DNA from 4 places in the Staphylococcus ursi genome. Region 1 is predicted to be linked to each of the others. Evidence: riboswitches for the same ligand, from Rfam matches in the RefSeq annotation. Region 1 holds a riboswitch; each other region holds the start of a gene.
The links. A riboswitch is a leader RNA that binds a small molecule or an ion and turns the genes downstream of it on or off. The one in region 1 is predicted to bind S-adenosylmethionine.

Region 1 (5,822 bases):
ATGGGAAATCACACGCGCTCTTACACGGGTACGTTTTTCCATCGGGTCAGTCTTACCGCCGTAAAAACGTACGTTGCCATTCATATTTTTAATCGCAACTTGGTCACCACCACGGCCTAATGCGAGATCAAGACCTGATTGTGACAATTCACCTAAGTCAATTAAGTTTTCTGAGCCTTCACCTACACCAATACTTAAAGTGAGTTGTGTACGATAACCGACACTTTTTTCACGAAGCTGGCTTAAAATATCAAACTTTGTCTCTTCTAATTCACGTAAAATACGACGATTCAAGTATGCGATAAATTGATCAGAACTGTAACGCTTGAAATACACATTATGTTCTTGTGCCCAACGACTAATGACACGTGTCACCATCGAGTTGATTTCAGAACGTTGCGTATCGTTCATATTTTGCGTAATTTCATCATAGTTATCTAAAAAAAGTGTCGCAATAATCGGCTGTTGATCATCGTACGCTTGTTGGATGGTTGCTTCTTCCGTAATATCTATAAAATACAAAATATGTTCTTTTTCTGAATAACGGACGCGATAGGCGTAAGCACCATCTGCTATTTCAATTTCTTTCGCTTTTTCGAGTTGCTTTAAAATATTCGGGTACACTTCATTGATCGGATCTGAAATAACATTCCTTTCAATCCGTTCTGACATGAAAGGGTTGACCCACTCAATTTGATCATTTTCATTTAACACAATTAAACCTAGTGGCATCGTCTTAACTGCACGATCACTACCTACTGATATTTTGCCACTCAAATCATCTAAATAACGATCTAAATAACGATAGAAACGTCTAAAAATAAAGATACTGATAATGAGCATGACAAATAACAGAATAGCAGCGATAAACGCAAGCCACTGATTAAAGAAAAAGGATAGACCTACAATGATGATTGCTGTAACGGTAATCACTAAGAAAGGTACGATCAACGCTTTCTTCATTGAATGACGATTCATCTTGTCACCTCTTATCATTTTTTATCATACGTTTTAAATTCAATCCCAAATCGAGTAAACCAATAAGGCGTGTCATTGGATAAAATAGCACACCGACAATCACTAAAATCACTTTTAACGCGCCGGGCATTTTTTTAATAGATGCAAAGAAATGAATAAAACTTAAACCTTGAATAACCAATAAGAAACCTAAAACGATTTGGAAATTAATGCCAATGCTATTCGGCGTAGTGGCAGGTTGTGTTGTAATCGTTGTTAATAATGCCAATGCATACATAATGAAAACTGAACGCTTCATTTGCCAGAAAAAAAGTGGGCGAAATACAGGTGTTGCCACTTTGAACTTACGTAAAATCGGGAAAATGATGAGCAATGTGATGATAGCATAAATTGCAATCGCTACTACAATCATCCCCGGCAACTGTATTGCGAGTTGTTGAAGCGAATTGTTTAAAATCTCTTGTGCTTGTTGATCCAAATTTTCTAACTCTGCAGTTTGATGCACAATTGCACGATACGGTTGCAATAAGTCATCAGCATACGGGATTTTTTTCAAAGTTTGTAAAATCATTATCGCACTTAATGTTAAAACACTTGCCACGAATGTCACTGAATATAAGATGCGCTCTTTAGAAGCACGTTGGACTAATAACTGACTAATAACCATACTTAAAACTAAAATAATGATTAAAAATGTCATCACAAAAACGTTGCCTGTGAGCGTTGAGAGAATTATCGCGATGAGTGCGACTAAGCCAAACGAATGCTTAGATTGGTACCATAAAACGATACCTGGGATTAAACTAAAGCATGCCAAAATAATTGCTAATCCAGGCATAACATGTATAACTAAAGTCACCGCTAACAACGCCACAATGCTGATTAGGGTTGCTTTAGGATTAATTTTCGAAAACAAAGACGCCACTTCCAAACTATTATAGTCTATAAATTCTATTTTACAGGCTTTGTAATATGAATACAATTTGCGCCACATGATTTCACGCGTCTTACAATTGAATTACAAAACGTCACTTTTCTTAAACACATTAGAAAAGCTATATTTTAGCTATTATCCCTAAAATATAGCTTCTTGTCTAGTATTCTTAGTTGACGCAATTATAACAAAAAGGTAACGTTTTCGTCTAAAGTTAGCGTCTAAATCGTGAAACTTTTAGGAAATGATAAAGGTACGGTGCCCAATCGTTAAAATTCAATAAAAAGCCATCATGACCTACATTATCAGGCACAAAGAAATGGCGGTGATATTTGAAATAACAGCCTAACGCAGCGACTTGGTCATCTGGATACAGCAAGTCATCTGTAAAGCCGAGCGTGAGTACTTTCGTGTCTAATGATTGGAATACGTTTGCGACATCATCTCTACCATGGTGAATGTCATGACTATCTAATACATCGAGGAGTGTTAAATAACATTGCAAATCAAACTGTTCTTTAAATTTGTCGCCTTGATGCTTTTGGTATAACACTACTTCATCAGGTGTGAAGCGCGCATCATAACTTTTAGAGGACCGGTACGTTAAAAAGCCGAGTTGCCGCGCGATACTTAACCCTTCTTCTCCTGCTAAATGAATAGCTTGTCTCGCAATTTCATTAAACGCCCGACTATAAGAAGACGTTTTTTCAGTAGCTGCTAAAATGACAGCCTTTTTCACTTCGAATTTTTGATTGTAGAGGAGCTCCATCACTTGCATGCCACCTAATGAGCCACCGATGAGAATGTCGATTTTTTGATGACCTAACGCTTCGATGCCTTTCTCAAGGGCACGCACAATATCTCGCATTGTGAGCTTTTTTGGGAAGTTTGGATCTGTTAAACGAGAACTCGACCCAAATGGACTACCAATCACATTAAATGTTAGAAATTGATAATCATGAACTGGCATATACCCCCCATCAATAATCTCTCGCCACCACCCTGGATTGTCTTCTGTACCATAAGTGAGATGGTTGCCTGTCAACGCATGACATACGACGACGAGTGGTTGGCCAGGATAACCTACATACTCATACCGAAGTTTCAAATTTTCAATCGTTTCACCGGATTCTGTCGTAAATGCACCTAATGCTAATGTGTCCACGTGATAATTCACCATTTTAGTCTGCCCTCCCTCTAAAAATTAAAAAAGTTGTACAACCTTTGACGGCTATACAACGTTCGTAAGTCAGTTTTTAAATGAACTTATCATCCACATGACGTGGTTGGTTGTAGCACCGTACTTATAACGATAAGTGGTTGCTGAAGTGTCACTGGGCCAAATCCCTCAACTTCTCTTAATAAGCTTATTTTTAATTAAAGTTATGTTGTGTCTTTAATCATACCGCAAACCTATCACGTATGCAAATGATTGTTAGAATAATCCGATAGTTCTCAACAATGCCACACTGACCATACCGACAATGACTGTTATCGTTAAACTCCTTGTCCAAAAAGCAATGATAAGTGTCGGAATGAGCGCGATGATAAAGTTCCAATTCAATGTATAACCCATCACACCTCCTTGTTGCTGAATGAATCCATCCACCACTAATGCAGTAAATAAAGTAATCGGAATAAACGTCAGCCACTTGAGCACCTTTTCAGACAGTTCCATACGCGAAATCATGACAAAAGGGGTGATTCTGATGAGTAAAGTGCCAAGTCCTGCTAAAAAGATCGTCCAAAATACGTACATGCTCATCGGTCAATCACCATCCCTATCGTCGCACTTAAAGTCGATGCAAGTAAAATTGCTAAATATGAAGGCAAAAACAAACTGAGTAGTAACATCATAACAATAACAATTGCAACTAAGTAGAGATACACACGTAACTTCGATTTCGTAATGCCCTCAAATTGTGAAATTGCTAAAAAGATAAACATCGCTGTAATCGCATAGTCTAAGCCAAATACTTCTGGATGTTGGAAGAAATCACCTAACAATCCCCCGAGCACAGTGACCAATGCCCAAAATAAGTAGGCCAATAAATTTAAGCCATACATCCACTGATATGTAATCGTGTGCCCTTTCGAATAAGGCGTGATAGCAACAGCAAATGTTTCATCCGTTAACAAAGACCCTACACCTACCCTATGTATCAAATGATCATGTTTGAAATTCGGCGCCAATGTCATACTTAATAAAAACATACGACTATTGACAATCATTGCAGTGAGCACAATGACCCAAATCGGTGTCTGTACGGCAATGAGTGCGATAATAATAAATTGTGCTGCCCCTGCATAAACGAGTAAAGAGAGCAGTAATATTTCTAAAATGTTGAATCCTGATGTGACACTTACAATTCCAAATGAAAAGCCTACCCCAGCATATCCTAGTACAGTTGGGAGACAATCTTGGATACCTTGTTTAAATGTAGTATAAGACATTGAGACTCACCCCCTTGAAAATTTTTCTTATTATAGTACAACTTATCTCATTACGCTATCAAGTCAGTCTTACCTCATACGTACCTCAGCCTAACCTACCGTGTAAAAACACTTTTATAAAGGAGTTTATATAGATTTAATAATATTGAGATAACAATTGATGAGGTATGTCTTATTTTTTACTTTTATTACTTTTTACCCTCCCTTGCCCTCTTCAGACGTAAAAAATCAGAAGTTCGCATATTAAAAATACGAGCTCCTGATTTGATTTCAACTCACCTTTATTTAATTGTTCGTAACTTCATTTTCATCTTATAGAGGTTTAATGACAGTTTGTCCACCCATGAATGGCACTAACGGTTCAGGCACCGTAATCGTACCGTCTTCATTTTGATAGTTCTCTACAATCGCCGCAAATGTACGACCTACTGCTAAACCAGAGCCATTTAACGTATGTGCGTATTCAGGTTTGGCATCTTTATCACGTTTGAAACGGATATTTGCACGACGCGCTTGGAAGTCTACACAGTTTGAACATGAGCTGATTTCTTTGTAGTCATTGTAGCTTGGTAACCATACTTCTAAGTCATATGTTTTACTTGCACCGAAACCAATATCGCCTGTACATAAAATCACGCGACGGTATGGTAAGTTCAATGCTTCAAGAATCGCTTCTGCATTTGATGTCATTTCTTCTAAAGCGTCCCATGAATCTTCAGGTTTTTCGATACGTACCATTTCAACTTTATTGAATTGGTGAAGACGGATTAAACCACGTGTATCACGGCCTGCTGATCCCGCTTCACTTCTGAAACATGCTGATTGACCTGTAAACTTAGCTGGTAAGACACCCGGCTGTACAATTTCGTCTCTATAGTAGTTTGTCAAAGGTACTTCTGCAGTTGGAATTGTGTATAAGCCTTCTTTTTCTACTTTAAATAAATCTTCTTCAAATTTAGGTAATTGTCCTGTACCGTACATCGCTTTAGCATTGACTAATTGAGGCACCATCATTTCGCGGTAACCGTGTTGTGTCGTATGCATCGTAATCATAAAGTTCATTAACGCACGCTCTAATTTAGCACCGTCATTTGTTAAATAAACGAAACGTGCACCAGATACACGTGCGGCACGGTCAAAGTCTGCCATTTCTAATGATTCTACTAAGTCCCAGTGTGCTTTCGCTTCAAAGTCGAACTCACGTGGTGTACCCCATCTTTTAAGTTCTACATTATCAGAATCATCTTCACCTTCAGGTACATCATCGTGAATAAGGTTTGGAATACGTGATAAGATGTCATTTAATTTCGTATCCGCTTCTTTTAACTGTGCATCGATATTTTTAATTTTTTCGCCTACTTCACGTTGCGCTTTAATCGCGTCATCCGCATTTTCTTTATTACGTTTCTTTTCAGCAATTTGTTGAGATGCCTTGTTACGTTCTGCTTTTAACTCT
Region 2 (5,822 bases), 880 kb from region 1:
CTGTAAAACTTGTGATGTGGACCCGTTAGTTGATCTTTGAGCAATAACATACTTGTCGACCCATTTTGTCTAAAATTTAAATCAATGGCATATACATCGCCATGTTTATCGACGAGTAAATCAAACCCAGCAATGCCGATAAATCCTTTTTTAACAGCGATATCCATAATCTCATACCCTGCTTGAATGACTTGTTCTGGCACAGTTATCGCATTGATGTTGCCGTTATAAAAGCCATACGCATTTGTCAGTTGTTTAGCCGAACCTAAGTACACGATACCATCTTCGGGGTGCCATGCAAACTGAACGCAATAGTTATCGACAGCTTCAACACATTGTTCGATAATTAAAGTGTCTGTCGCCGCTTCAGCTTTTTCGACACGTGCGATGGCTTTCTCCAAATCATTTTCGTTATAACAAATCATGACGCCGTAACCCCCTGCAGTCGGCAAGTCATCTCCTGGTTTAATGACGAGCGGTAACTCCCACTGTTGGACTGCCGTTTTGAAATCTTGAAATGCGACAATTTCGCGCTCAGGCACATATTGGCCACCCGTCCATTTCGGAATTAATGATTTGTTGTTTAAGTCTTTGAATAACTGTTTGTCCATCGCATAGTGATTCGCGTCAACAATATTATCCCCATGGACATATTGGAAATAAATTAAACGCGCTTCCTCTTCTGTCAGTCGTTTTAATGTCTGTTCATAACTTTCTTGGTCGTGAAACGTAATGACATTATCCGGAATTTCTCGTCCTATGAGTTGAAATAACTGTTGTAATCTGTCAGTGACACTCGCTTCATGAACGATGACTGGCAATTGTGCAATCAGTAATTCACGCCCTGTTAAAAAGTTGGATTGATGTTCATCTGGTGCTAACCAAGGATTCGACACATATGAGGGTCTTGACGTGTAAACGATGTTCGTGTCATAAATTTCTCCCATTGTTAATTGACTTCGATATTGAATATTGTGTGTCATTTTGTCATTTCTCCCTTTTATGTTGATGCTCCTTTTGTATCTCGGCTAATAACGTTTGATCTTGTATTAACTTGGCCCCCATTAATGCGATCATTTTTGCGCCTTTAATGAGTGCGTCATCCCCCATTGGACTTGCTGCAGCTTCACGAAAACGGTGAGTATGGCCGACTAAACTTCTTGGACCAATTTTGACGTGCGGATGAATCGTTGGCACGACATGACTGACATTCCCCGTATCAGTCGAACCGTAGCCAAAATCATCATGACTGACTTCTTCACCAAGTTCCGTTGCATAATGTTCGAATAATTGATCTAACAACGGTGATTTAATGAATTCGTTCACACCGTTTTGAATCGGTTCAAATTCAAAATCACATCCCGTTTGTATCGCTGCACCACGCGCAATATCATGCACTCTTGAAGTGAGTACATCCAAGTCTTTTCTTGTCGTTGCACGTGTGTAAAACCGCGCATGCGTAAAGTCAGGAATAATGTTCGCTGCTTGACCGCCATCTAAAATGACGCCATGCACACGTTCAGTCTTTTTAATATGTTGACGGAGTTGTGCGACCCCATTAAAATAGCTCAACATTGCATCTAAAGCGTTGCGTGCTTCTGCAGCATTTTCTGAAGCGTGCGCACTTTGGCCGTAAAACTTAATATCTAGTACGTCTACAGCAAGTGTTGGAATAGTCGAATACGTTTCATTACCCGGATGAATCATTAAGGCAACATCGACGTCGTCAAAGAGCCCTTCTCGAACGTATGATGCCTTCGCACTCCCATTTTCGCCACCTTCTTCTGCCGGACAACCGAACAGAATGACTTTACCGCCAATGTCATCTACCACTTGTTTTAATGCAATAGCTGCTAACATGCTTGATGTTCCAATAATATTATGACCGCAAGCATGCCCTAAACCTGGCAATGCATCATATTCAGCGAGATAACTGATGGTCGGCCCCTCAACTTCCGAGTCGTATGTCGCAATAAAACCTGTAGAATGCCCTGCAATGTCGCGCTCAACTTCAAAATTGTGTTCTTTTAAATTTTCAATCAGCAAACGCGATGCAAAAATTTCTTCGTTACCGAGTTCTGGACGTCCATGAATTTGATGACTCATATCTATATAAGCCCATCTATGTTGATCGATATAATCTAAAATACGTTGCTCTACCGTTGTCACCATGTTACTCCTCCTTAAACAAAAAATGTTATCCCCATTTACATCCAACACAAACATTGATAAGTGTGACTGATGTATATATGTGATAACATCTCTGCCTTCATTTATCTTTCAGCATTTACACTGTTGGAATTCGCACCTTTATCGCCGTACGATGAGGTTGCTGGGTTTCATCGGGCCAATTCCCTCCACCGCTCTTGATAAATATTGATTCAATTTTGTAATTATTTTAACGAATTTTCCGCACTTTGTCATGTTATTTTTAACACTCTTCAAAATTTTCATACTATATTTTACTCTTTTTGCATCACATTTTCATGTCTCAACGACTTTGCGCTGACTCACAAAAAATTTTTTAATGCATCAATTCATATTAAACCACTCGTAATAATAAGTTTAAAGCTCCTTTCCCTATTATATCGGCATTTAAAAACTTTGTCGCCCCCCTTTCATCTTGATTGGAATATGTTAAAATGGATTTAAACATGAAGGAGGTCATACCAATGCCAATAATGAACGTTGAAAGTTTTAATTTAGATCATACGAAAGTGGTCGCACCATATATTCGTCTTGCGGGTAAAATGCAAGGGCTCAATGGAGATGACATTTACAAATATGATATTCGCTTCAAACAACCTAACAAAGAACATATGGAAATGCCAGGACTTCATTCTTTAGAACATTTAATGGCTGAAAATATTCGTAACCATTCAGACAAAGTAGTCGACTTAAGTCCAATGGGTTGCCAAACAGGGTTCTACGTCTCTTTCATTAACCATACCGATTATGATGATGTGTTAAACATTGTCGAACAAACGTTACAAGATGTTTTAGCCGCTGATGAAGTGCCTGCGTGCAATGAAGTTCAATGCGGTTGGGCTGCTTCACACTCATTAGAAGGTGCAAAAGAAATCGCACAAGCCTTTTTAGACAAACGTGTCCAATGGCATGACGTCTTTGGTACTGGCAAATAAGTATTTAAAAACCGAGCAACGACACGATTTTACTGTGTGGTTCCTCGGTTTATTTTTCACTATAATTTCTTAATCATATACATCAATACAAATTGCATCGGGAGACGTCCGTATAAAGCAGTATCCGATAATGGTTTGTCACCTAATGGCAATTTTTTACGTGCCATATAAATGTTGGCAGGAAAAACGGCAAGTAAAAATGCGTTAATCCAATTTTTCAATGCGTTTGACGGGCGTCGCAACACTAACAACACACCGATTACAATTTCGCACACACCTGTCACAAGTACAGCTGTTTTACGTAAAGGTAAATATGCCGGCACAATATTTCTAAATTGGCGCTCTCTCGTAAAATGTAAGACACCAATTGCTATAAATGCGAGACCTAATACGATTCGACCTAGTTTTTTCATCCTATCATCCTTTATTCAGTAATGATTGTATGAATGAGCTGTGGCTGTTCTGCGTGGTCTGAAATAGTAATGTTATCATACAATTTTTGTTTGACTTGTTCTACATCTTCACTATTCGCATAAATCGTCAATAATGATTCGCCTTCTTCTACACGATCACCGACTTTTTTGTTCAATACGAGCCCCACTGCTAAATCAATGACATCTTCTTTTGTTTGACGACCCGCACCTAACATCATTGAAGCAATACCGATTTCATTGGCAATCATTTCCGAAACGACACCGCTACGTTTGGCTGGTAATTCAAATTGATATTGTGCCGTTGGTAATTTTGATGGATCATCGACAACAGATGCGTCTCCACCTTGATTGCTTAAGAATGTTTTGAATTTTTCTAGTGCTTTACCGTTATCAATCACTTCTTGTAACATACCACGTGCTTCATCTAAATCTTTCGCTTTTTGAGCAAGCACAACCATTTGAGAGCCTAAAGTTAATACAAGTTCTGTTAAATCTTCAGGACCATCACCTTTCAACGTATCGATCGCTTCTTGCAATTCGAGCGCGTTACCAATCGCACGACCGAGTGGCTGGCTCATATCAGAAATCATCGCCATCGTTTGACGTCCAACTTGGTTACCAATTTTAACCATTGCATGTGCCAATTGTTCAGCATCTTCAACAGTTTTCATAAATGCGCCGTTACCCGTTTTAACGTCTAATACAATCGCATCAGCACCCGCTGCAATTTTTTTACTCATAATTGATGACGCAATTAATGGAATAGAGTTCACTGTCGCTGTTACATCACGGAGCGCATAAATCTTTTTGTCTGCAGGCGTTAAATTACCTGTTTGACCAATGACTGCTACACGATCTTCATTCACTAACTTCACGAATGTTTCTTCTGAAATTTCAACGTGGAAGCCTTCTACTGATTCTAATTTATCAATCGTGCCACCTGTATGACCTAAACCACGACCACTCATTTTCGCAACAGGTATATCTAATGCCGCAACTAATGGCGCAAGAACAAGTGTCGTTGTATCACCTACACCACCTGTTGAGTGCTTGTCGACTTTAATCCCTTCAATGTTAGAGAGGTCGATTTGATCACCCGATTCCACCATCGCCATCGTTAAGTGCGCACGTTCTTCATCTGTCATATCTTGGAAAAAAATTGCCATTGCTAAACTAGACATTTGATAATCAGGAATGTCATCATTTGTATAACCCTTTACGACAAATTCAATTTCTTCTTTCGTTAAAGCATGTCCATCCCTTTTTTTAGCAATAATATCAACCATTCTCATGGCTATTCCCTCTTTTCTATATCATTTTAAAGTTACCCTATTGTTGTATCCGCTTTTATTATATACGAATGACTACGATTGGTGAAACGAAAGAATTTCTGATTATTTATCAATTCATCAACTTTTATTCATACGTCTCCTTCAAAACTTCGTCGACATTTAACGATACATCTGTTATCTTTAAAGTGATAATAACGAATTAAGGAGATGTTTTAGATGACTCAAGGCACACCACACATTCAACCTAATGGTAAAAAAATTGCAAAAACAGTCTTAATGCCAGGTGATCCATTACGTGCAAAGTTTATTGCTGAAAACTTTTTAGAAAACGTTGAGCAATTTAACGACGTACGTAACATGTTTGGTTATACAGGTACGTATAAAGGTAAAGAAATCTCTGTAATGGGATCAGGTATGGGGATTCCAAGTATCGGTATTTATTCATACGAGCTTTATCATTTCTTTGATGTAGACACGATTATTCGTATCGGTTCTTGTGGTGCAATGCAAGAAGATATTCAACTTTACGATATTATTATTGGTCAAGGCGCATCAACAAACTCAGATTACGTAGATCAATTCCAAATTCCAGGTCACTTCTCCCCACTCGCTGACTTTGATTTAGTCGTGAAAGCGAAAGAAAAAGCTGATGAAATCGGTGCACGTGCCCACGTAGGTAACATTTTATCTTCAGATACATTCTACAATGCGAACCCAGACTTCAACCAAAAATGGATTGAGATGGGCATTTTAGGTGTTGAAATGGAATCCGCAGGTTTGTATTTAAATGCGACAAAAGCAGGCAAAAAAGCATTAGGTATTTTCACAGTGAGTGACCATTTACTTCGCGATGAAGCAACAACAGCAGAAGAGCGTCAAAATTCTTTCACACAAATGATGGAAGTCGCATTAGAAATCGCTGAATAATGGTTAAAAAAGCCACCTAACATGAC
Region 3 (5,822 bases), 1.3 Mb from region 1:
AAAAATTACCGAATCTTGCTGATGAAGTGTCGGAAACTTTAAATGAATTACTTGAAAAGGGGAAGGTATGTAATCTTTCGAGTAAAAAGAATTTAGTGGATGTCAATGTCGCTTATGATGTTTTAAAAACACCTTTAGGGCATTTTTGGTTAGAGTTAAATAATCAGCCAATTCAAATGTCTATTAACACTGTATATCCGAAACCGAATACGATACTTTTTGTTGAAGGTGTTTATCGGATGAAACCTTACCGACATGAATTTGAGGATTTTCAACACCTCAAAATTTGTACAGATGTCAATATTAGAAAAGCCAGATACATTGACCGATTTGGAGATAATATAAACGATGGTGCTCGTTGGCAAATAGGAAAATATGATATAGGAATAGCGGCACGAGTTGAAGATTGTGTAAAAAGTGATGTAAAAACAACTGCTATGAAAATACCTTATTATTTTAAATGGAATAAAAAATATAAGGAAATGTATGGATTTACAGTTGTTTGGAAATATTACAAGTCAGATATCAATTACAACTTTATGTGGCATTTTTATTGGTTTTAGAATTATTTAAGTACATTGCTAGCATCAGAAGAATAGATAGGCACTAAAATACGACAGCTCCAACCAAATAAAAAGTAGTGTCATCTCTTGTCTAACAAGAAATGAACACTGCTTTTTTTAATGACTATTCTGCTGATTGACCTTTAAATCCACCTGCTGCTTCTAATTGTTGGGCATCCTCGCCAAATTTTTTGAAGTTCTCTTTAAAGCGATTGACAAGGTTTTGTGCTTGTTCTTCGTATGCAGTTGGGTCTGTCCATGCGTTTTTAGGTTGTAAAATTGTTGTTGGGACATCTTCAATTTCAGTTGGAATCGATAAACCGAAAATGTCGTCTTTTTCAAATGTAGCTGTTTTTAATTTACCGTTAATCGCTTCATTCACCATTTTACGTGTGTATTTTAATTGGATACGGTTACCGACACCAAATTGGCCACCTGTCCAACCTGTGTTTACAAGGTATACATCAACATCGTGCTTGTCGATTAAGTCACCTAATAATTCAGCGTAGACTTCTGCACGTAATGGTAAGAATGGTGCACCAAAGCATGTTGAGAATGATGGTTGCGGCTCTGTAATACCACGTTCTGTACCTGCCAATTTAGATGTGAAACCACTTAAGAAATGATACATCGCTTGGTCTTTATCTAATTTTGAAATCGGTGGCAGTACGCCGAACGCATCTGCTGTTAAGAAAATAATGGTATTTGGATGTGACGCTTTGGAAGGTAACACAATGTTATCGATATAGTTGATAGGGTATGCGGCACGTGTATTTTCAGTGTATTTGTTGTCATCAAAATCAATGTGACCGTGCTCATCAACGACTAAGTTTTCTAACACTGTTCCGTAACGGATAGCGTCAAAAATTTGTGGTTCTTTTTCTGCAGAGAGGTTGATTGCTTTCGCATAGCAACCTCCTTCAATATTAAATACACCATTTTCATTCCAACCGTGCTCGTCATCACCAATTAATTTACGATTTGGGTCTGCTGAAAGTGTTGTTTTACCTGTACCAGAAAGGCCGAAGAATAATGCGACGTCTCCTTTGTCACCTACATTGGCAGAGCAGTGCATACTCATAATACCTTGTTGTGGCAATAAATAGTTCATAATAGAGAACACAGATTTTTTCATTTCTCCAGCGTATTCTGTACCACCAATTAAAATGATTTTATGTTTGAATGAAATGATGACAAATGTTTCAGAACGCGTGCCATCTACTTCAGGATCTGCTTTAAAGCGTGGTGCAGAAATAATCGTGAAGTCCGCTTTAATTTTTGATGCTTCTTCTTTTGAACTTGGCTTAATAAACAAGTTTTGAGCAAATAGATTATGCCATGCAAATTCGTTGATGACTGTGAGTTTCAGTTGTGATTCTTGGTCACTCCCTGCATAACCGTTGAATACGAACAATTCGTCTCTTTCATCTAAGTACTTCACAACTTTTTCATAAAGATTTAAGAATTTTTCTTCTGAGATCGGTTGGTTAATGGAACCCCAATCGATATCGTCTTTAATTTGTGGATTATCAACAATGAATTTATCTTTTGGAGAACGCCCCGTATACTCTCCAGTTTTCGCATTGATTGCACCTAATTCTGTCAGTTCGGCTTCATTTCTCTTTAAAATTTTGTTGTACAATTCAGTCGTTGTGAGTTGAAAATGTGAACTCGGCTTGTTAGCTACTGTTTCAATCGCATGTTTGTCGAATGACATGATAATATCCCTCCAAAGTAGTTTCGGCAATGTAAGCCTTTACAATTAAAGAGTATAACATATTCGTTAAATAATCCCTACTCAATGAAGAAAAAAATTAAGATAAAATAAAGAAAGTAAAGTAATGTTACATCAAAGTAGAAAAATAAATGTAAACGACAAAGATGTTTCACGCATCATTTTGAAAAGGGCGGTAAGATGAAATTGACATCGGTATTAAAGTTTTGTAATATGATTTTAACGGATTCTCTTATCCTGAGTGGTGGAGGGACATGGACCCTATGAAACCCAGCAACCTCTTTTAACGAAGAAAGGTGCCAAACCGTTTGCAGACACAATACTTGTCTGAACGATAAGAGCGAATGGACGTTAGAGCCTTCACTCTATTTTATAGTGTTGAAAGGCTCTTTTTTATTGAGCTCAGATAGAGAATGTTCGTAATACATAACAAAAAGGAGTTTATTATGACTTATAACAGACGTTTATTCACTTCAGAATCAGTTACTGAAGGTCATCCAGACAAAATTGCTGACCAAATTTCAGACGCAATTTTAGATGAAATTTTAAAAGGAGACCCGAATGCGCGCGTGGCTTGTGAGACGACGGTAACGACAGGGATGGCTTTAATCGTTGGTGAGATTACAACTTCAACTTATGTTGATATTCCAAAAGTCGTTCGTGAAACAGTAAAAGAAATTGGATACACACGTGCGAAATATGGTTATGACTACAAAACGATGTCTGTCTTAACAGCGATTGATGAACAATCACCTGATATTGCACAAGGGGTCGACCGTGCTTTAGAATACCGTGAAGCAGGAAACGAAGAAGTATTAAACACAGGTGCAGGTGACCAAGGTTTAATGTTTGGTTTCGCGACGAATGAAACAGACACATTCATGCCATTACCGATTGACTTGTCTCATAAATTATCGAAACGTTTATCAGAAGTACGTAAAAATGGTACTTTAGATTATTTACGTCCAGATGGTAAAGTCCAAGTCACAGTGGAATATGATGAAAATAATCAACCGAAACGTATTGATACGATCGTAATTTCAACGCAGCATCACGAAGAAATTGAACTTGAAAAAATTCAAAATGATATTAAAGAATTCGTTATTTATCCGACTGTAGATAAACAATTGTTAGATGAAGAAACAAAATTTTTCATCAACCCTACAGGCCGTTTCGTTATCGGTGGACCTCAAGGAGACGCAGGTTTAACAGGTCGTAAAATTATTGTTGATACTTACGGGGGGTATGCGCGTCACGGCGGCGGTGCATTCTCTGGTAAAGATCCGACAAAAGTAGACCGTTCAGCTGCGTATGCGGCACGTTATGTCGCTAAAAATATTGTAGCAGCTAACTTCGCTGATAAATGTGAAGTCCAATTGGCATATGCGATTGGGGTGGCACAACCTGTTTCGATTGCCATTGACACATTTAACACTGGTAAAGTAAGTGAAAATGTATTAATTGAAGCCGTAAGACAAAATTTTGATTTACGCCCAGCAGGTATTATTCAAATGTTAGATTTACAAAAGCCGATTTATAAACAAACTGCGGCATACGGTCACTTTGGACGTAATGATGTGCAATTGCCATGGGAACGTACAGATAAAGTTGAAGTTTTACAAGAAACAGTCAATGCATTAAAATAAATTTCTTGATGATAACTATCGCTAATTTTATAGTTATTTAATATAATAGAAATAACTGTAGAAAAGTGATAAAGGAAGGTATTGCTCATGACACAATTTGGTCCAATGGAAATCGGCCTCATTGCTGCGATTGTTGTAGCAGCATTATTCTTTATTTTGTTTTTAGTGGCATTGAAAAGCAAAAAGAAAGCGAAAGAAACTTATGCGAATCAATATCAAACAAAACAAGATAAATTAACACACGAACATCAAGAAGAACTTGAAAAAGTCCGCATCGACAAGAAAAAAGCAGAAACGCGTCATAAAGAAGAATACGAAACAATGGTATCTTCAAAAAACAGAGAAATCGATGCACTGAAACTATTCTCTAAAAATCATAGTGAATATGTGACAGATATGCGTTTACTTGGCATTCGTGAGCGTTTAGTCAAAGAAAAGAGAATCCGTCCAGAAGATATGCATATCATGGCGAATATCTTTTTACCAACGAATGACTTAGAAGACATTACACGTGTCAGTCATCTCGTTTTAACACGCACAGGCCTTTATGTAATTGATTCAGAATTGTTAAAAGGGCATGTTTATCAAGGCATCAGTCAACAGCAATTTTCTGACAATCCAATGATGGAACAAGTGTTTAAAACGTTGAACTTAAGCCCACAAACGCCGCAAACAGTTGTTTTAGATCAAAGTGAAGCATCTCAAAATGCATTGTCAGTTGTGGATTACACAGACCGTTTAGCCCATGTGGAAGCTTTAGCTGTGAAGTTACAGCACGAGTTAGATTTGAAATATACACCAACACCTATTTTATATTTCAATCCGCGTCATGAAGATGATGTCACAATTTCAAATTATGCGTCACAAGGTGTTACAAAAGTATTGGTAGGTCCGGAACAACTGAATGAGTTTTTCAATCGCTTTGTGTTCCACGGACGGATTCAATATGATGTGAACGATTTACAATATATTATGGACGAAATTGAATCATTTAATTAAATATCATTAGGGCTGGAGTGTTATCTCCGGCTCTTTTTGTTTTGTTGAGACGGATTTAAGTGTAAAGATTCAAAAGTATGGGTCATCATGTATATTTGTAGGGTGTATTGATTGCGCAATGGCGTCACGATTCGATACGATAAGGTTAGATTACAAAGGAGCGATGACATATGAAACATGTAACGTTTTACAATGGCAATCAAATGCCTCAAGTGGGTTTAGGAGTCTTTAGAGTTGAAAACAATGATACTGCAAAAGAAGCTGTCAAACATGCGATTAAAAGTGGCTATCGTAGTATTGATACTGCGATGATTTATCAAAATGAAGAAAAAGTGGGCGAGGGGATTCGTGAAGCTTTAGCAGAAACGGGTTTAACGCGCAAAGATTTGTTTATTACTTCAAAATTATGGTTAACTGATTACGGTCGTGAAAATGTTGCAGCGGCATATCAAGCTTCATTAGACCGCCTTGGACTCGACTATTTAGATTTGTATTTAGTGCATTGGCCAGGATTAGATGAAGATGTCATGATTGATACGTGGAAAGGTATGGAAGATTTATATCACGATCAAAAAGTGAAAAATATTGGTGTAAGTAACTTTAATGTGGAACATTTGGATAAGTTATTAGCAACTTCACGTATTAAACCAGTCATTAACCAAGTGGAATTCCACCCATATTTAACACAAAAACGTTTACGCGTGTATTTAGAAGCGCAAAATATCCATTTGGAATCTTGGTCGCCATTAATGAATGCACAAATTTTAGAAGATGATACTGTAAAACAAGTGGCTACCGAAGTTGGAAAGTCACCCGCACAAGTCATTATTCGTTGGAACGTGCAACATGGTGTTGTAACAATTCCTAAATCAATCACAC
Region 4 (5,822 bases), 630 kb from region 1:
CTATTGAATCATGAAAAAGTATTGCTCTCACCGCATGTCGCATTTTATACTGATGAGGCTGTGAAAAACTTAGTCGATATTCCATTAGATGATGTTTTATCATTTATTCGTACTCGACAAGCAGAAAATATTGTTAATCCATAAAGAGAAAAAGGTGAAACAGAGTTGAAAACACAAATTGTTGCGAGCTTAATGCCTTTAAACCCTACGTTGACGACTGAAGAATTGCACCATATCGAAAGTTACGCGAATGACTTCGATATTCTTGAGTTGCGCATCGACGGGATATCCAATTGTGAAATAGCAATCATTAAAGAGATGATTCAACAAATTGTCGCACTTCCGGTTACATTTGAATTGCTTGTGACGTATCGAACGTCTCAACAAGGAGGCAAGGGCACATTATCAACGGATGCGTATTTGCAGTTATTGCGTCAGTTAGCCACATTAGACAAGATCGATTTCATTGATATTGAATGGGAGCCCAATCAAGATGACCGTGGTCAAGTGGTTGAAGCCATTCATCAAGGAGGGAAAGTGTCGATTGCTTCTTATCATAATTTTGAAAAGACACCTACGATAGAGGTGCTTAAGAAGACGTATTATCATATGTCGAAACTGGGTGCCAACCATTTAAAAATTGCGGTGATGCCTAAGACACAACAAGATGTATTAACATTGTTACAAGCATTGAGTGAGGCAAATGAAGCATTACAACAATGGGTGACTGGGATTTCGATGGGGCAACTCGGACTTATTTCTAGAACGGCACAAAACACGTTCGGTGGCGCGTTGTCTTATGGTGCATTGTCTGACAGTATCGCACCAGGTCAACTTCATGTACAAACGTTAGCACAAGTATTGCCGCTATACAGTATATTTGAAAGTTAAAATACTGTCGTTTATAATTGATAATGATTATCAATAATAGAGGGGTAGATAGTAATGGAACTTCAAGAAGCGATTAAATCAAGAAGAAGTATAAAGAAGTTCAAAAGAGATATGCATATAGATGAGTCAGCTTTAAAAGAGGCGATCTATGAAGCGGCAGACGCACCCAATCATGGTATGCGAGAACCTTGGCGTGTTGTGTATGTACCAAAACATAAGCTTGGCGAAATGAGTCGTGAAGTGTCACGTTATGCCTTTCCAAGAGATCAAGAAAAACAACAAAGTCATTACGATGCAGTAACGAACTTAGGTAGCTTTCTTGCGATTGTGATGAAATGTGATGCAAGACAACGTGAAGAAAATGAAAACTATCTTGCAGTCGGTGCTTTTGCGCAAAACCTGCTCTTATTACTGTATGAAAAAGGTATCGGGACATGTTGGAAAACGCCGGAATATATTTTTAAACCTAAAGTACGTGCGGCGTTTGGTGTGGGTCCAGACGAAAAGTTAATCGGATTTTTATACTTAACAGATTTAGAAGAAGAAGACAATTTTCGTAAAGTACCGCGTAAAAATAAAGCGATGATTACAGAGTTTTAAAAGGGACTGTATCGCTTTACATTGTTGAGGCTGCATCTTCAATCGATGTGAAGGACTTGGATATTAAAAAATAAAGGAAGAGGCTAGGACACAATGAAGTATTCCTGGCCTCTTCCTATGAAAATTGAAAACTAGCCTAAACTTTCAGCCAAATAGCTTTCGACTTGTTCAGGTGACTTAGCATTGGCAGAATGTAAGTGATGTAGCTTTTTGCCATTTTGGAAAATTAAAAGGCTCGGAATTCCCATCACTTCATATTGCGTTGCTGCTTCTTCTAATTCGTCGCGATTTACTGCATACCATTCATATTGGTTATATTTTTCAACGATAGGGTCAATCCACATATCCATCGCTCTACAGTCAGGGCACCAACCTGCTTCGAATTTAATAATGACAGGTTCATTACTTTGAATCACTTGATTGAATGCATCCATAGTTGTAATACTTTGCATGTTAGACCTCTCCTTTTAACTGATAAGTAACGATATTATAACGAATTTTATAAGAGAAGTCACCCGTACAAATCGAGGAGCAGTCTTTGCGATGTATGGAAAGTGCTCGAAAAAGTGGTCGGAAGTTAACTTGAAAAAGTAATTGCAGTGATGGGAATCAATTTGTTGCTATTTATTTGTTATAGCGCAAAAGTTGTTTATGTTGAAACTTGCATGCTAAAAATACAAGCATTTTAAATAATAATTTGTTATATTTGAATTAATTTGAACGAGGAGGTTTAATGATGATCAAATTTTATCAATATCTAAACTGCACAACGTGTAAAAAAGCAGCCAAGTTTTTATCAGATAATGGCGTGAGCTTTGAACCTATTGATATTACACAACATACACCGACAAAAGAAGAATTTCGTCAAATCATTGAGAAATCAGATTTAGATATTAAAAAATTTTTCAACACGCACGGTGCAAAATATAAGGAACTGAATTTAAAAGATCGATTAGGTGATATGAGTGATGAAGAAAAATTAGAATTACTCGCATCTGATGGCATGTTAGTGAAAAGACCACTTGCGGTTTCGGGTGATACGGTAACTGTTGGTTTTAAAGAAGCTGACTATCGTGACATTTGGGTGTCATAAAATAGTTGATTGAACCGTTGCAATGTGTCATGATTAACTTGTAACCGTAATCATTAAATAGGAGGGGATTCAAGTGGCAGTGCCAAGTGGATTAAAATATTCAAAAGAACATGAATGGGTAAAAGTTGAAGGAAATACTGCAATCATTGGTATTACTGACTTTGCGCAAAGCGAACTTGGTGATATCGTTTTCGTTGAGCTTCCAGAAGTGGATGATGAAGTATCAGAAGGCGAAACTTTTGGTAGTGTAGAATCTGTTAAAACAGTATCTGAATTATATTCTCCAGTTTCTGGTAAAGTCGTTGCAGTGAATGAAAACTTAGAGGATTCACCAGAAGCAGTTAACGAATCACCATATGAGGAAGCTTGGATGGTTAAAGTTGAATTAAAAGATGAAAGTGAACTAGACGCATTATTAGATGCAGCTGGTTACGAAAAAATGATTGGCGAATAATATCAAAATGAGAACTCCTAGGTAATTTTATTATCAAGGAGTTTTTTATACTCAAATATTTTTTAGAAGGTGAAGACCATGACGATGATCCATAAGGTTATTGTTGTTGAAGGGAAATCTGATAAAAAACGTGTTCAAGAGGTGTTGTTGGAACCTGTCGAAATCGTTTGTACACATGGGACGATGGGAATCGAAAAGTTAGACAATATGATTGAATATCTGTATGATAAACAAGTCTACATTTTAGTAGATGCAGATGCAGAAGGTCGTCGCATTCGCAAATGGTTTACGACATATTTGAGTGAAAGTACAGACATCTATATTGATACGAAATATAGTGAAGTTGCCCGTTGTCCACGCGATTACCTCTCAAACGTATTGCAGCATTTTGATTTTAAAGTGAAGCAAGACTTTTATGTAAAAGGGAAGTATTCATATGAAGAGTGTTTCAAAGCAATCGAACAATATATCTGAGCATTTTAATCAAAGTGTTCATCTGATTTTTGGGTATACACCGATGTGTGGCACATGCAAAATATCAGAACGCATGCTTGATATCGCAAATGAAATGACACAGCTTCCGATTGTGAAGTTGGATTTGAATTATCACCCTGAATGGAGTCAAGAAAAAGAAATTCAATCGGTCCCTATTTTAATGATTATGCGCTATAATCAAGAAGCAGAGCGACTCTATGCATTTCATTCTGTGCCTTACTTGTTAGAAAAATTAAAAAAAGTCATTGACGACAGTGAATGACGATGATAATATAATAATCAATCGAATAGTCAGAAAACTCTTATCCAGAGTGGCGGAGGGATGTGCCCTATGAAGCCCGGCAACCGTCTAAGTTATAGAAATGGTGCCAATTCACATAAAGTATTTTTACTTTTGAAGATGAGAGAAAAGCAATCTACATTCATGCTTTCTCTTTTATCTTTAAAAAGGGGAAGCATTTTTTATTTTCAAATTTTTTAAAGTAGCAACACGGGGAGGAACAGTATGATCACACTTAAAAATATAGTGAAAAAGTACGAAAGCAAAACGAAATCTGTTACTGCTGTAGATGGCGTCAATCTCGAAATTGGAAAAGGTAAGATTTACGGCATTATTGGATTTTCGGGTGCAGGTAAAAGTACTTTAGTCCGTTTATTTAATCATTTAGAAAAACCGACATCAGGGGAAGTGGTTATTGGTGGTGACAATATCGGGCAATTAAGTCCAGCTGAGTTACGTCAAAAGCGTCAAAAAGTGAGTATGATTTTCCAACATTTCAATTTATTGTGGTCAAGAACTGTACTAGACAACATTATTTTTCCACTTGAAATTGCTGGCGTGCCGAAAAATGAAGCGAACGCACGTGCACAAGAATTAGTCACACGCGTTGGGCTACAAGGGAGAGAACATGCGTATCCATCAGAATTATCAGGAGGACAAAAGCAACGTGTTGGTATCGCGCGTGCATTGGCTAATGATCCAGAAGTCTTGTTATGTGATGAGGCCACAAGTGCATTGGACCCACAAACAACCGACGAAATTTTAGATTTGTTGTTACAACTCAAAAACGAGAAAAACTTAACGATTATTATGATTACACATGAAATGCACGTCATTCGTCGTATTTGTGATGAAGTTGCAGTCATGGAAAATGGTCGTGTGATTGAAGAAGGCAAAGTATCACACATTTTCGAGCACCCACAACATCAAGTGACACGCCGATTCGTTCAAGATGATTTGAAACCGAGTGATGATAGTGAAGATTTAGCGCAAACTTTTAAATTAGGCAAAGATGAAGTATTGGCTAAACTCATTTTTTCTGGTGAGAATACGACGCATCCAGTTGTGTCACACTTAACACAGACACATGGGATTTCAGTGAATATTTTAGAGGGCAATATTAAGCATTCTAAAACGGGTACATTAGGTTATTTATTAGTGCACATTGAACAGTTTTCGAGCATTAACTTTGACCAAATTCAGGCAGAGTTAAAAGCACAAAACGTTGAGATAGAGGTGGTCAGTCATGGGTAAAAGTTTTAGCGAAATCTTGCAAGAAATGATTACAATGCCAAATATACGTTGGCCTGATGTATGGGAAGCGACGTACGAAACATTGTATATGACCATTATCTCGACAGCATTTTCGTTCGTGTTAGGGCTTATCCTAGGCGTGATTTTGTTTTTAACATCGAAAAGCGAATCCAAAATCGGTCGTGTATTTTATAGCATTGTATCGTTTGTTGTGAACTTATTCAGAGCGATTCCATTTATCATTTTAATCTTACTCTTAATTCCGTTCACAAGTTTAGTACTCGGTACAATTAGTGGTCCGACAGGTGCGTTACCTGCATTAATTATCGGTGCTTCACCATTCTACGGACGTTTAGTTGAGATTGCTTTGAAAGAAATTGACAAAGGTGTCATCGAAGCGGCACGTTCAATGGGGGCAACAACTTGGAATATTATACTTAAAGTGTTAATTCCAGAATCATTGCCAGCGCTCATTTCAGGGATTACTGTGACAGCAATTGCGTTAGTAGGATCTACAGCAGTGGCAGGTGTTATCGGTGCAGGTGGTTTAGGGAACTTGGCATACTTAACAGGTTTCACGCGTAACCAAAATGACGTCATTTTAGTTTCAACGATTTTAATATTAATTTTGGTATTTATTATTCAATTCTTAGGTGATTGGATAACGAATAAAATAGATAAACGCTAATAATAGTGAAGAGGAGATTGTATTAATGAAAAGATTTTTATCGATTATTGTTGTTCTTGTTGTTGCA

Region 2: another riboswitch for S-adenosylmethionine. It lies ahead of GZH82_RS09450 (M20 family metallopeptidase); the one in region 1 lies ahead of metX (homoserine O-acetyltransferase MetX).
Region 3: another riboswitch for S-adenosylmethionine. It lies ahead of metK (methionine adenosyltransferase); the one in region 1 lies ahead of metX (homoserine O-acetyltransferase MetX).
Region 4: another riboswitch for S-adenosylmethionine. It lies ahead of GZH82_RS10760 (methionine ABC transporter ATP-binding protein); the one in region 1 lies ahead of metX (homoserine O-acetyltransferase MetX).

Annotation. Positions count from the first base shown of each region.
Region 1 covers NZ_CP048279.1:13,123-18,944, reverse strand. Annotated here, with positions in the region: gene GZH82_RS00075 (DHH family phosphoesterase) at 1-978, opposite strand, end outside; gene GZH82_RS00070 (DUF2232 domain-containing protein) at 983-1,816, opposite strand; gene metX (homoserine O-acetyltransferase MetX) at 2,127-3,092, opposite strand; SAM riboswitch class I at 3,176-3,280, opposite strand; gene GZH82_RS00060 (AzlD domain-containing protein) at 3,348-3,677, opposite strand; gene GZH82_RS00055 (AzlC family ABC transporter permease) at 3,674-4,366, opposite strand; gene serS (serine--tRNA ligase) at 4,679-5,822, opposite strand, start outside.
Region 2 covers NZ_CP048279.1:2,029,575-2,035,396, forward strand. Annotated here, with positions in the region: gene ldmS (L-aspartate--L-methionine ligase LdmS) at 1-983, opposite strand, end outside; gene GZH82_RS09450 (M20 family metallopeptidase) at 988-2,172, opposite strand; SAM riboswitch class I at 2,271-2,376, opposite strand; gene GZH82_RS09455 (S-ribosylhomocysteine lyase) at 2,673-3,143, shown strand; gene GZH82_RS09460 (DoxX family protein) at 3,203-3,556, opposite strand; gene GZH82_RS09465 (pyrimidine-nucleoside phosphorylase) at 3,568-4,869, opposite strand; gene deoD (purine-nucleoside phosphorylase) at 5,086-5,796, shown strand.
Region 3 covers NZ_CP048279.1:1,297,024-1,302,845, forward strand. Annotated here, with positions in the region: gene GZH82_RS06020 (hypothetical protein) at 1-563, shown strand, start outside; gene pckA (phosphoenolpyruvate carboxykinase (ATP)) at 688-2,280, opposite strand; SAM riboswitch class I at 2,528-2,639, shown strand; gene metK (methionine adenosyltransferase) at 2,745-3,944, shown strand; gene GZH82_RS06035 (NERD domain-containing protein) at 4,032-4,943, shown strand; gene GZH82_RS06040 (aldo/keto reductase) at 5,114-5,822, shown strand, end outside.
Region 4 covers NZ_CP048279.1:2,281,915-2,287,736, reverse strand. Annotated here, with positions in the region: gene GZH82_RS10800 (D-2-hydroxyacid dehydrogenase) at 1-144, shown strand, start outside; gene aroD (type I 3-dehydroquinate dehydratase) at 166-891, shown strand; gene GZH82_RS10790 (nitroreductase family protein) at 946-1,491, shown strand; gene GZH82_RS10785 (thioredoxin family protein) at 1,623-1,943, opposite strand; gene GZH82_RS10780 (arsenate reductase family protein) at 2,228-2,584, shown strand; gene gcvH (glycine cleavage system protein GcvH) at 2,658-3,038, shown strand; gene GZH82_RS10770 (toprim domain-containing protein) at 3,117-3,512, shown strand; gene GZH82_RS10765 (thioredoxin family protein) at 3,475-3,795, shown strand; SAM riboswitch class I at 3,833-3,940, shown strand; gene GZH82_RS10760 (methionine ABC transporter ATP-binding protein) at 4,039-5,067, shown strand; gene GZH82_RS10755 (methionine ABC transporter permease) at 5,060-5,755, shown strand; gene GZH82_RS10750 (MetQ/NlpA family ABC transporter substrate-binding protein) at 5,781-5,822, shown strand, end outside.